DNA from 4 places in the Streptomyces sp. NPDC059875 genome. Region 1 is predicted to be linked to each of the others. Evidence: riboswitches for the same ligand, from Rfam matches in the RefSeq annotation. Region 1 holds a riboswitch; each other region holds the start of a gene.
The links. A riboswitch is a leader RNA that binds a small molecule or an ion and turns the genes downstream of it on or off. The one in region 1 is predicted to bind cobalamin.

Region 2: another riboswitch for cobalamin. It lies ahead of ACFV9D_RS26175 (cobalamin biosynthesis protein); the one in region 1 lies ahead of ACFV9D_RS02285 (ribonucleoside-diphosphate reductase subunit alpha).
Region 3: another riboswitch for cobalamin. It lies ahead of ACFV9D_RS11270 (energy-coupling factor ABC transporter permease); the one in region 1 lies ahead of ACFV9D_RS02285 (ribonucleoside-diphosphate reductase subunit alpha).
Region 4: another riboswitch for cobalamin. It lies ahead of ACFV9D_RS16800 (ABC transporter substrate-binding protein); the one in region 1 lies ahead of ACFV9D_RS02285 (ribonucleoside-diphosphate reductase subunit alpha).

The regions. Positions count from the first base shown of each region.
Region 1 is NZ_JBHWJZ010000002.1:72,670-75,638, forward strand. It holds gene ACFV9D_RS02285 (ribonucleoside-diphosphate reductase subunit alpha) at 1-1,786, opposite strand, end outside; cobalamin riboswitch at 1,913-2,045, opposite strand; gene ACFV9D_RS02290 (GNAT family N-acetyltransferase) at 2,090-2,593, opposite strand; gene mctP (monocarboxylate uptake permease MctP) at 2,677-2,969, opposite strand, start outside.
Region 2 is NZ_JBHWJZ010000023.1:104,942-107,910, reverse strand. It holds gene ACFV9D_RS26185 (anion permease) at 286-1,542, shown strand; gene ACFV9D_RS26180 (hypothetical protein) at 1,555-1,776, shown strand; cobalamin riboswitch at 1,897-2,041, shown strand; gene ACFV9D_RS26175 (cobalamin biosynthesis protein) at 2,074-2,969, shown strand, end outside.
Region 3 is NZ_JBHWJZ010000007.1:156,952-159,920, reverse strand. It holds gene dhaL (dihydroxyacetone kinase subunit DhaL) at 1-43, shown strand, start outside; gene ACFV9D_RS11275 (PTS-dependent dihydroxyacetone kinase phosphotransferase subunit DhaM) at 40-444, shown strand; cobalamin riboswitch at 510-734, shown strand; gene ACFV9D_RS11270 (energy-coupling factor ABC transporter permease) at 763-1,461, shown strand; gene ACFV9D_RS11265 (energy-coupling factor ABC transporter substrate-binding protein) at 1,461-1,805, shown strand; gene cbiQ (cobalt ECF transporter T component CbiQ) at 1,809-2,558, shown strand; gene ACFV9D_RS11255 (energy-coupling factor ABC transporter ATP-binding protein) at 2,555-2,969, shown strand, end outside.
Region 4 is NZ_JBHWJZ010000012.1:33,423-36,391, reverse strand. It holds gene ACFV9D_RS16805 (FecCD family ABC transporter permease) at 1-381, opposite strand, end outside; gene ACFV9D_RS16800 (ABC transporter substrate-binding protein) at 638-1,609, opposite strand; adenosylcobalamin (AdoCbl) riboswitch at 1,618-1,768, opposite strand; gene ACFV9D_RS16795 (HD domain-containing protein) at 1,775-2,413, opposite strand; gene ACFV9D_RS16790 (Mov34/MPN/PAD-1 family protein) at 2,642-2,969, opposite strand, start outside.

The DNA.
Region 1 (2,969 bases):
CGATCCGCTCGCGCAGCGCGGCCCAGCGCTCCGGCCAGTTCAGCTCGACGTCGTAGTGGTCGGGGTGCAGGACACCGCGCGCGGCGCGGGTCTTGTCCCAGGCCGGCACCGGGCCGTTGCGCTCGGCGAGGTCGGCGGACGCCTCGTACGCGGCGAGCATGATCCGCTCGGCGATCCGGGTGGACAGCGCGCGCGCCTCGGGGGAGTCGAAGGGCAGCTTCAGCTGGAAGAAGACGTCCTGGAGGCCCATCGCGCCCAGGCCCACCGGGCGCCAGCGGGCGTTGGAGCGCCCGGCCTGCTCGGTCGGGTAGAAGTTGATGTCCACGACCCGGTCGAGGAACGTGACGGCCGTACGGACGGTCGCGTCGAGCCGCTCCCAGTCGATGTCCGAACCGACGACGAACGCCCCGAGGTTGACCGAGCCCAGGTTACAGACCGCGGTCTCGCCGTCGTCCGTGACCTCCAGGATCTCCGTGCAGAGGTTGGAGGAGTGGACCGTGTGGCCCGGCTCGGCGGTCTGGTTGGCCGTGCGGTTGGAGGCGTCCTTGAAGGTCATCCAGCCGTTGCCGGTCTGGGCCAGCGTCCGCATCATCCGGCCGTACAGGTCACGGGCCGGCATGCTCTTGCGGGCCAGGCCGGCAGCCTCCGCCTTGCGGTACGCGGCGTCGAACTCCTCGCCCCACAGGTCGACCAGCTCGGGCACGTCGGCCGGGGAGAACAGCGACCACTCGGCGTCGGCGTTGACCCGGCGCATGAACTCGTCCGGGATCCAGTGCGCGAGGTTCAGGTTGTGCGTACGCCGGGCGTCCTCACCGGTGTTGTCGCGCAGCTCCAGGAACTCCTCGATGTCCGCGTGCCAGGTCTCCAGGTAGACCGCGGCCGCGCCCTTGCGCCGGCCGCCCTGGTTCACGGCCGCCACCGAGGCGTCCAGGGTCTTCAGGAACGGCACGATGCCGTTGGAGTGCCCGTTGGTGCCCCGGATCAGGGAACCGCGGGCGCGGATACGGGAGTACGAGAGCCCGATGCCGCCGGCGTGCTTCGACAGGCGCGCGACCTGGTGGTAGCGGTCGTAGATCGAGTCCAGCTCGTCGAGCGGGGAGTCCAGCAGGTAGCAGGACGACATCTGCGGGTGGCGGGTGCCGGAGTTGAAGAGCGTGGGGGAGGAGGGCAGGTAGTCGAGCCGGCTCATCAGCCCGTACAGCGCCGCGACCTCGTCCAGCGCGCGCACGCTGTCGTCCTCGGCGAGGCCGCAGGCGACGCGCAGCATGAAGTGCTGCGGGGTCTCGATCACCTTGCGGGTGATCGGGTGGCGCAGCAGATAGCGCGAGTAGAGGGTGCGCAGACCGAAGTAGCCGAAGCGGTCGTCGCCCGCGGCGTCGATCAGCGAGTCGAGCCGGTCGGCGTGCAGGGCGACGAACTCGGCCGTGCGGTCGGCGATCAGGCCCTCGTGGTGGCCCACGGCGACCGAGGCGGAGAAGCACACCGCGCCCTGGTCGGCCGCCTCGTCGGCGATGGTGATCGTCAGGAGCCGGGCGGCGAGCCGGGAGTACGCGGGGTCCTCGGCGATCAGACCGGCGGCCGCCTCGGTGGCCAGCTCGCGCAGCTCGGCCTCGTCCGAACCGGCGTTGCGGCCGCGGAGCGCCGCCGCGGCGACCTTGCCGGGGTCGGTGTCGGTGAGGTCGGCGGTGAGGTCGGTCAGGGTCCGCAGAAGCACGGTCCCGGGTCCGTCGCTCTCGTTACCGTCGCTCTCGATCGCTGCGGCCGGATCGGCGGGCGCGATGGTCACGTGGGGGCTCTCCCTCGCTCGGCTCGGGGCCGGCGGGGGAGGCGGGCAGCGGGCACCCGTACGCAGGGGTGCGCCGCGCCACGGCCCACTCCGCGAGGCCCGGACGTCTGTGGCACCCGGAACGGACGGACCGGGTGCGCTGTCCGCAGGTCTTCGGACTCGGCCGGCGCACAAGCACGCCGAAACCACACCGTTGCGGGACAGTTCCGGATTTCCACCGGATTCCCCTGCAAGGACAGCGAGCACGAGCATACATGTGGGGGGCGCTCCTCGAAGCACCCCCCACATGTTGTGTCGTTGGGTTCAGAGTTCCATGCTGTAGGTGAGTAGCGGATCCATGTCCGGAATCGGCTTCCAGTCCCTTTCGGGGGTGCGGACGAAGCCCATCCGCTCGTAGATCCGGTGCGCCGAGGCCATGCGGGGCTGGGTCGACAGCACCATGCGCCGGCACCCCTCGATCTCCCGCGCCTGCTCCACACAGGCCCGTACGAGCGCCTCGCCGACGCCCCGCCCCCGCGCGTCCTTCGCCACGGCGAGCATCCGGAACTCGGCCTCGCCCTCGCGCGCGATGTCGGCCCACTCCTCGTCGCCCAGGGCGAAGGTGACCCCGCCGAGCACGGTGCCGGCGCGGTCCACCGCCACCAGCACCTCCGCCTCGGCGACCCGCCGGGCCACGTCCCGCAGCAGATGCAGATAGTCGTCGTCCTCGCCGAAGTCGAGGTGTCCGTCGTCCAGATAGGCGCGTGCGGTGAGGTCGCCGAGGGCCTCGTACTCCTCGGGTCGTACCGTCCTGATGGTGAAGTCCATGCGGCGCAGTCTGCCCCAGGGGTACGGCGAAGGGCCCGGGATTTCCGTTCGGAATCCCGGGCCCCGCGCTGTGCTCCTCGGCGTCAGTGCGAGCCGGCGCCGACCTTCGGCAGCTCGGTCCGGACTCCCGCGTCGCCCGCGTCCGCCGTGTAGTCCGACGGCGAGGTCTCGTCCACACCGTCCGGCGCCTTCACGGCCTTCAGGACGAAGGTCAGGACGACGGTGACGACCACGTTGATGACGAAGGCGGTGAGGCCGATGTAGCCGATCTCGCCGATGCCCGGGATCTCGGCGGACGAGCCGCCGAAGTGCTTCTGGGTCGGGCTGGCCACGCCGTACGCCGCCGCCGTGCCGTAGACCATGCCGACGGCCCAGC
Region 2 (2,969 bases), on a different contig from region 1:
TCTCCTCGGCGGGTCCCTCGGTCGGCTGACACGGGCCCGGGGGTGTCCAGGGGGTGACATGCGACGAGAGCGACGCAAGTGGAGGAAGTCGCTTCTGTCCCGCAACAGCACGGCTTACCCATGGTTGCGGGGTGACCGCATCGTGGACAGAACCTGCCCCGGGACGCTAAGCGGAATGTCCGGACGCCGGATAGAGACACCATGCAGCCCGACCCAGTTCACCTTCCGTTCACTCAGGTTGCCTACGTTCGTCCAGCCACTGACGTCAAACGATTGCCTGGGTAAATGGAACACATCACGCTGCTGCTCGCGATTGTGGTCGTGACAGCTCTCGTGTTCGATTTCACGAACGGTTTCCACGACACCGCCAACGCGATGGCGACGACCATCTCGACCGGTGCCCTCAAGCCCAAGACGGCGGTGGCCATGTCCGCCGTGCTGAACCTGGTCGGCGCGTTCCTGTCGGTGGAGGTTGCCAAGACGATCTCCAAGGGACTCGTCAACGAGGAGGGCATTCAACCCGAGGTCATCCTCGCCGCGCTCGTCGGCGCGATCCTCTGGAACCTGGTGACCTGGCTGGTCGGCCTGCCGTCCAGCTCCTCCCACGCCCTGATGGGCGGCCTCATCGGCGCGACCATCGCCTCCATCGGCGTCAGCGGCGTCAACGGCGGGACCGTCGTCAGCAAGGTGCTCATCCCGGCGGTCGCCGCCCCCCTGGTCGCCGGTCTGGCCGCGATGTTCGCCGCCCGCCTGACGTACCGCCTCGACAAGAAGGCCGACAAGAAGACGACCGACAAGGGCTACCGGGCCGGTCAGATCGCCTCCGCCGGTCTCGTCTCGCTCGCCCACGGCACCAACGACGCCCAGAAGACCATGGGCATCATCACCCTCGCCCTGGTCGCCGGCGGCATCATCGCCCCCGGCTCCAACCCGCCGGTCTGGGTCATCGTCTCCGCCGGTACGGCGATCGCGCTCGGCACCTACCTCGGCGGCTGGCGCATCATCCGCACGATGGGCAAGGGCCTCACCGACCTCCAGCCGCAGCAGGGCTTCGCCGCCCAGACCAGCGCGGCCACGGTCATCCTGGCCTCCTCCAGCCTCGGCTTCTCCCTCTCGACCACGCACTCCTGCTCCGGCGCCGTCATGGGCGCGGGCCTGGGCCGCAAGGGCGGTGTCGTCCGCTGGTCGACCGCCACCCGGATGTTCGTCGCCTGGGGCCTGACCCTGCCGGCCGCCGGCCTGGTCGGGGCCGGCGCCGAGTACGTCGCCAGCCAGGGCGACTGGGGCGTCTACGCCGTCGCGGCCTTCCTGGTCGCCTCCTGCGTCGCCATCTGGGTCGTCTCCCGCCGCCAGGTGGTCGACCACACCAACGTCAACGACGTCGAGACCGAGCCCGCGGGCGTCGTGACCACCGCCATCGCGGCCGTCACCCCGCCGCCGGCCGGTTCCGTCGCCGCCGTCGCGGACGAGGACCTGAAGACCACCATCCCCTCGCCGGCCCCCGCGGACCCGGCAGCCCCCGCAGCCTCGGCCGCGGTGTAAGGAACGAACGACATGAAGATCGACTGGGCAGCTCTCGGCTCCGTCTTCGGAGTCAGCCTCGTGGCGACCGTCGCCCTCGTGGGCCTCTTCACCCTCGGCATCGTCGGCCTCTCCAAGCAGGAGCAGGCCGCCTCCCAGGGAGGCTCGGCCACCCTGGCTCGCACCGGCGCGTACGCGGCCTTCGCGCTGTGCGCGGCGGCCGTCGCGTACGGGATCTATCTCATCGTGGCCTGACGGGACACGCATCGTCGACCGGGCGGGTCGCACCTTCGGGTGCGGCCCGCCCGTCGTCGTGTCCGCGGGTCCGTGTGGGGCTTCGCACACTGTCCCGCCGCAGGTCAAAGGTGAGTTGACGGGTGTTCGCACAGCGTGGTGGACTTCCGGGGCCATTACGGCGGCAGTAGAGGAAGTCCGGTGCGAATCCGGCGCGGTCCCGCCACTGTGACCGGGGAGTCGATCCCCGGGAGCCAGGAACTCTCACCGCCGGTCACGTCGAGCCAGGGCGCGGACCCTGAGTGAGGACACAGCGCCATGCCCGGCCGCAGTGCAGCCACAGGTGTATTCGCGTACGGCGCCGCCGCCGGTCTGGCCGCGGACCTGATCGTCGGCGACCCCCGCCGCGGCCATCCGGTCGCCGCGTTCGGGCGGGCCGCCGGCTCCGTCGAGAAGCTACTCCGGCGCGACCACCGAGGGTGGGGCGCGCTGCACACCGCCGTCTGCGCCGGCGGTGCCACGGCGGTCGCGGCGCTGGCCGCCCGTACCGTACGCGACCACCCCCGCGCCGCGGTCGCCCTGACCGCCGCCTCCGTCTGGGCCGTCGTCGGCGGTACGACCCTGGGCCGGGAGGCGCGCGCCATCGGCGGGGCCCTGGCCGCCGGAGACCTGGAGGTGGCCCGCGAGCGGCTGCCGCATCTGGTGGGGCGTGATCCGCAGGCCCTGGACGGTCCGGCGATGGCCCGCGCGGTGGTGGAGTCCGTCGCCGAGAACACGTCCGACGCCGTCGTGGGTGCCCTGGTCTGGGGCGCGGTCGCGGGGGTTCCGGGCCTGGTCGGCTTCCGGGCCGTGAACACGCTGGACGCCATGGTCGGCCACAAGTCCCCCACGTACCGGCGCTTCGGCTGGGCCTCGGCCCGGCTCGACGACGTCGTCGGCTGGCCGGGCGCCCGGCTGACCGCCGCGCTCGTGACGGTGGCGGGCGGCGACCCGCGGGGGGCGGCGCGGGCCTGGCGGCAGGACGCGGCCCAGCACCCCAGCCCCAACGCCGGTCCGGTGGAGGCCTCCTTCGCGGGGGCGCTCGGCGTACGGCTCGGGGGCACGCTGTCGTACGGCGGACGGGTCGAGCACCGGCCCGTGCTCAACGGGGAGGGCCGGGCCGTGGAGGTCGGGGACATCGAGCGGGCGGTGCGGCTCTCGCGCCGGGTGACCGC
Region 3 (2,969 bases), on a different contig from region 1:
CGCGCTGCTGATCGCCGCCCTCGCGGAGGTGGCGGGCGCATGAGCGCGCAGGTGGGCATCGTGCTGGTCTCGCACAGCGCGGCGGTGGCCGCCGCCGTCGCCGCCCTGGCCCAGGGTCTCGCCGGCGGCGGCGGGACCGCGCCGATCGCCCCCGCGGGCGGCGCCCCGGACGGCGGCCTCGGTACCAGCTCCGAGCTGATCGTCGAGGCGGCCCGCGGGGTCGACCGGGGGGCGGGTGTGGCGCTCCTCGTCGACCTGGGCTCCGCCGTACTGACGGTCAAGGCTCTGCTCGCCGAGGGCGACGAGCTGCCGGAGGGCGCACGGCTCGTGGACGCCCCGTTCGTCGAGGGCGCCGTCGCCGCCCTCGTCACGGCGAGCGCCGGCGCGGATCTGGACACGGTGGTCGCCGTGGCCTCGGAGGCGTACACGTACCGGAAGGGGTGACCGGAGTCCGGAAGGGGCATCAGGGGGCGCGCGGGAGATCCGTCACACACCGATCCGAGGTGCCTCCGTGTTGTGATGTACCTGGTCAACCCACTAATGTCACAGCGCCTTGGTGTACGGGAAACCGGTGCGGTACCGGTGCGGCCCTCGCCACTGTGATCGGGAAGTCCGGCTCCATCCCTCCGGGGAAGCCACTGTATCGCCGCGGGAGACCGCGGTGGTGTGGGAAGGCGGAGTCGCGGCGGCATGACCCGTCAGCCAGGAGACCGGCCAAGGTGCGTTGTCCATCCACGAGGTGCTGGAGAGGGTCTCCCAACCATGCATATAGCCGAGGGGTATCTGCCCCCTGTGCACGCGGCCGCCTGGGGCGTCGCGTCCGCTCCGTTCGTCGTCCACGGTGTCCGCGCGCTGACCCGTGAGGTCAAGGCCAACCCCGAGTCCACCCTGTTGCTGGGTGCCTCCGGTGCGTTCACGTTCGTTCTGTCCGCGCTCAAGATCCCGTCGGTGACGGGCAGTTGCTCGCACCCCACCGGTACGGGCCTGGGCGCGATCCTGTTCCGGCCGCCCGTGATGGCGGTTCTGGGCACGATCACTCTGCTCTTCCAGGCGCTGCTGCTCGCCCATGGCGGGCTCACCACGCTCGGCGCCAACGTCTTCTCGATGGCGATCGTCGGACCGTGGGCGGGCTTCGGCACGTACTGGCTGCTGCGCCGGTCCAACGTGCCGCTGATGGTGAGCGTGTTCTTCGGCGCGTTCGTCGCGGACCTGTCGACGTACTGCGTCACCAGCGTGCAGCTCGCGCTGGCGTTCCCCGACCCGGGCAGCGGTGTGGCCGGAGCGCTGGCCAAGTTCGGCGGGATCTTCGCCGTGACGCAGCTGCCGCTCGCCGTCAGCGAGGGACTGCTCACGGTCCTCGTGATGCGCCTGCTCAAGCAGTCGAGCAAGGCGGACCTGACCCGGCTCGGGGTTCTGCTCCCGTCCGGAAAGAAGACCGAGAAGGCGGAGGCGAGCGCCTGATGAGCAGGAACGCGAAGATCAACACGCTGCTGCTGCTCGTCGTGGCGGCGCTTGCGGTGCTCCCGCTCATGCTGGGGCTCGGCGACGACAAGGAGGAGCCGTTCACGGGCGCGGACGGGCAGGCGGAGGCGGCGATCACCGAGATCGATCCGGATTACGAGCCGTGGTTCAGCCCGTTGTACGAGCCGCCGTCCGGCGAGATCGAGTCGGCGTTGTTCTCCCTGCAGGCCGCGCTCGGGGCCGGAGTGCTCGCGTACTACTTCGGCCTGCGGCGCGGGCGCAGGCAGGGTGAGGCGCGCGCGGCGGCGGCGAAGGCGCCGCTCGTCACCGCCGGCGACGAGTAGCAGGTGCTGCCGATCGACGCGGCGGCGCACAGCAGTCGCTGGCGCCGCCGTCACCCGTGCGAGAAAGCAGTGCTCGGTTTCGGCCTGACGCTCTGCGCGGTCTGTCTGCCGCCGTGGCCCGGGGCCGTTCTCGTCGCGGCGGCCACCCTGGCCGTCCTCCTCGGTCCGGCCGGTGTGCCGGGGCGTCAGCTGTGGCGCGCGTTCCGCATTCCCCTGGGCTTCTGCGTGACGGGGGCGATCCCCCTGCTGTTCGAGGTCGGCGGGGCGCGGGGTCTTGTCGCCCTCGCGCCGGACGGCCCGGTCCACGCGGGCGAGTTGCTGCTGCGGACCTCGGCCGCGTCCCTGGGCGTGCTGCTGTTCGCGTTCACCACGCCCGTCTCGGACGTGCTGCCGCGGCTGGTACGGGCGGGGGTGCCGGCGCCCGTGGTGGACGTCGCCCTGGTGATGTACCGGATCAGCTTCCTGCTGCTGGACGCGATCTCCAAGATCCGGCAGGCGCAGGCGGCCCGGCTCGGGCTGACCACCCGGGCGGCGACCTGGCGCTCGCTCGCCGGGCTCGGGGCGACGGCGTTCGTCCGCGCCTTCGACCGGGCGCAGCGCCTGCAGACCGGGCTCGCCGGGCGGGGGTACGACGGGACGCTGCGGGTCCTGGTGCCCCAGGCCGCGGTCTCGGGTCGCTTCCTCGCCTCGACGGCCGGCCTGCTCGCCGGTCTCGTCGCCCTCACCCTCGTACTGGAAAGGTCCCTGCCGTGAGCCCTGAGCCACCTGTCGTGGAACTGGTGAAGGCCACCTTCGCCTACGAGGACGGGCCGGTCGTCCTCGACGGCATCGACTTCGCCGTGCCGGAGGGCCGGGCGATGGCTCTCCTCGGCCGCAACGGCGGCGGCAAGACGACGATGCTGCGGCTGCTGAGCGGGGGCCTGCGCTGCGGCAGTGGCGCGCTCCGGCTGGACGGCGAGGACGTGTCGTACGACCGGAAGGGGCTGACCCGGCTGCGGACGACCGTGCAGCTGGTCGTCCAGGACCCGGACGACCAGCTCTTCGCGGCCTCGGTGGGCCAGGACGTGTCGTTCGGGCCCATGAATCTGGGGCTGCCGGAGGAGGAGGTACGACTGCGGGTGCGCGAGGCGCTGGAGGCGCTGGACATCGTGGCCCTGGAGGACC
Region 4 (2,969 bases), on a different contig from region 1:
GACCAGGGCGAGCAGGGCGCCGGCGAAGGCCCCGGCGGGCATGGCGACGGTGGAGGTGACGCCGCCGCCGATGCCGAGGACCAGGACGAGGACGGCGCCCGTCGACGCGCCGGAGGAGATCCCGAGCAGGAAGGGGTCGGCGAGGCGGTTGCGGACGAGGGCCTGGAGGACGGCGCCGACGACGGCGAGTCCGGCGCCGACGACCGCGCCGAGCAGGACGCGGGGCAGCCGGACGTCGAGGACGATCGTGCGGTACGGGGAGGGCGCGGCGCGGCCGGTGAGGATCTCGACGACGTCGCCCACGGGTATCCGTACCGACCCGAGGGCGACCCCGGCGACGACGGCGACCGCGAGGGCGACGAGAAGCCCGCCGAGGACCAGGGCGTACCGGCCGGGGCCGGGCCGCGCGGGGCCGAGCCGTCCGTAGCGGCGGCCTCCGGGCGCCGGGCCGGAGGCAGTGCCGGTCGGCGCCGGGCCGGAGGCAGTGCCGGTCGGCGCCGGGCCGGAGGCAGTGCCGGTCGGCGCCGGGCCGGAGGCAGTGTCGGCGCCGGGCCGGACGCGGTGCCCGCCGGGCCCGGGCCGGACGCGGTGCCCGCCGGGCCCGGGTCCGGCGCCGCCGCAGGTGGCGTCGCGGCCGTCACCGCGTCGGGTGGAGCTGGGCGGCCAGCTTCTCGATCGCCGCCGGGACGCGTACGCCGAGGACCGCGTCCGACAGGGGCATGACGGCAAAGCGCCGGTTCTTGATCGCCGGGACGTCCTTGAGGGCCGGGTCGTCCAGGAGGCGCTGCTTCTTCTGTTCGACGGTCGTCGAGCCGTAGTCGTAGATGACGACGACGTCCGGCTTGCGGGCGACGACCTGCTCCCAGGTCGCGTCGCCGAAGGTCCTGTCGAGGTCGGCGAAGACGTTGCGCCCGCCGGCGCGGGTGATCAGCTCGTTGCCGATGCCCTTGCCTCCGGCGGTGAACGCCGTCTTGTCGCCGCTGTCGTAGACGAAGACCGACACCGGGGCGATCCCGTCCAGCTTCTTCTCGGTCGCCGCGACGGTCCTCTTCGCCTCGGCCGTCCATCGCGCACCGCGGTCGGGGACGCCGAAGGTCCGGCCGACCTCGTCGACCTCCCGGTAGAGGTCGGCGAGGGAGGACGCGCCGGAGGGGCAGTACTCCATGCTCAGGCGGCTGTTGACGCCCGCCGCCTTCAAGTCGTCCCGGCTGCGCCCGGCCTTGGCGTCGAAGGCGCTGGCGTAGCCCCCGTGGACGAAGTCGGGGTCGGCGGCGAGCAGGGCCTCCTTGGAGGGGTACTCCTTCGCAAGGACCGGCACCGCGTCGTACGCCTTCTTGTACGCGGGCAGGATCCGGTCGTCCAGGTAGGCGGTGCCGGCCAGGGACTTCTCCAGGCCGAGGGCGAGCATGACCTCGGTGACGTGCTGGTTCATGGTGACGGCCCGCTCGGGCGGGGCCTGGTAGGTCGTCCTCACACCGCAGTTGGTGACGGTGTACGGGAATCCCGGCGCGGCTTTCGCCGCGGGGGCCCGGTCCGAGGGGGCCGAGCAGGCGGCGAGGAGCGGGACGAGGGCGGCGGCGGGCAGCAGGGTACGGCGGCGCCAGGTCATGACGGACGAGCCTCCTCCGGGGATTTCCACGTCCCCAGTCGGTGGTGAGAGGCGGCAGGTCAGTTCCTGGCTTCCGACGCCCGAGGGCGCTGGTCACAGTGGCGGGACCGTGCCGGATTCGCACCGGCTTCCTGGGTCCTGCCGCCCGGATGTCCGGTCAGTGTCTCATTCGGGCCAGGCGGAGCCCCGGATGGTCTCCACGAAGTCGCCGGGGGTGAAACCGGGCACGTGGTGGCGGAGGACGTCCGCCTTCACATTGCCGAAGGTGGTGTCCGGCTTGGGTGCGATGCCGTCGGTGAACGCCCGCAGGATGCGGCGCTTGAAGTCGGGGCGCGGGTGCAGGGCGACGATCGCGTCCCGGTCCTCGGGGGCGACGACGGCCGGGTCGTCGTATCCGATACCGAGGACGTCGTACTCGACGCCCGCCGTCACGAGCGCGACCTCGGGCTCCATGAACTCCGGGACGCCGGGGGTGGTGTGCAGCGCGATCGCGGTCCAGACGCGCCGCACGGCGTCTTCGCCGGCTCCGTGCGCGCGCAGGAAGCGTGCGGCCTCCTCGGCTCCGTCGACCTCGAAGCGGCGGCCGCTGCCGTGGTGGGCCTCGCCGAGGCCGAGGTCGTGGAACATCGCGCCGACGTAGAGGAGTTCGGGGTCGAAGTCGAGGCCGCGGGCGCGGCCCTGGAGGGCGCCGAAGAGGTGGACGCGGCGGGAGTGGTGGTAGATCAGCTCGCCGGCGGTGTCGCGGACGAGTTCGGTGGCGGCGGTGGCGAGCCTTCTGTCGGGAATCAAGGTGATCGGGTCCATGGGTCGAGCCTTCCTGGTGCGGGGCAGGGCCCGCCATGTCCCTGGGGACAGTCGTCCCACAGAATCGGACACATGACTCACTCGGTGGTGGTGCTCGCTTTCGACGGTGTCCGGCTGCTCGACGTCTCCGCGCCGCTGGAGGTGTTCACGACGGCGGGGGCGGAGGGCGTTCGCCCGGCATTTCGGGGTCACGCCCTCCGCGTACCTGGCCCGGTTCAGGACCACCCGCTACGCGTAGGCCTCGACGACCTTCACGTCCTCCTCGGTCACGACGCCTTCGACGATCGTGTAGGAGCGGAACTGGAAGGGGCCTGCGCCGTCGGTGTCGGCGGTGGAGACCAGGACGTAGTGGGCGCCGGGCTCGTTGGCGTACGAGATGTCGGTGCGGGACGGGTAGGCCTCGGTGGCGGTGTGCGAGTGGTAGATGATCACGGGTTCCTCGTCCCGGTCGTCCATCTCGCGGTAGAGCTTCAGAAGGTCGGCGGAGTCGAACTCGTAGAACGTGGGCGAGCGCGCGGCGTTCAGCATCGGGATGAACCGCTCGGGGCGGCCGCTG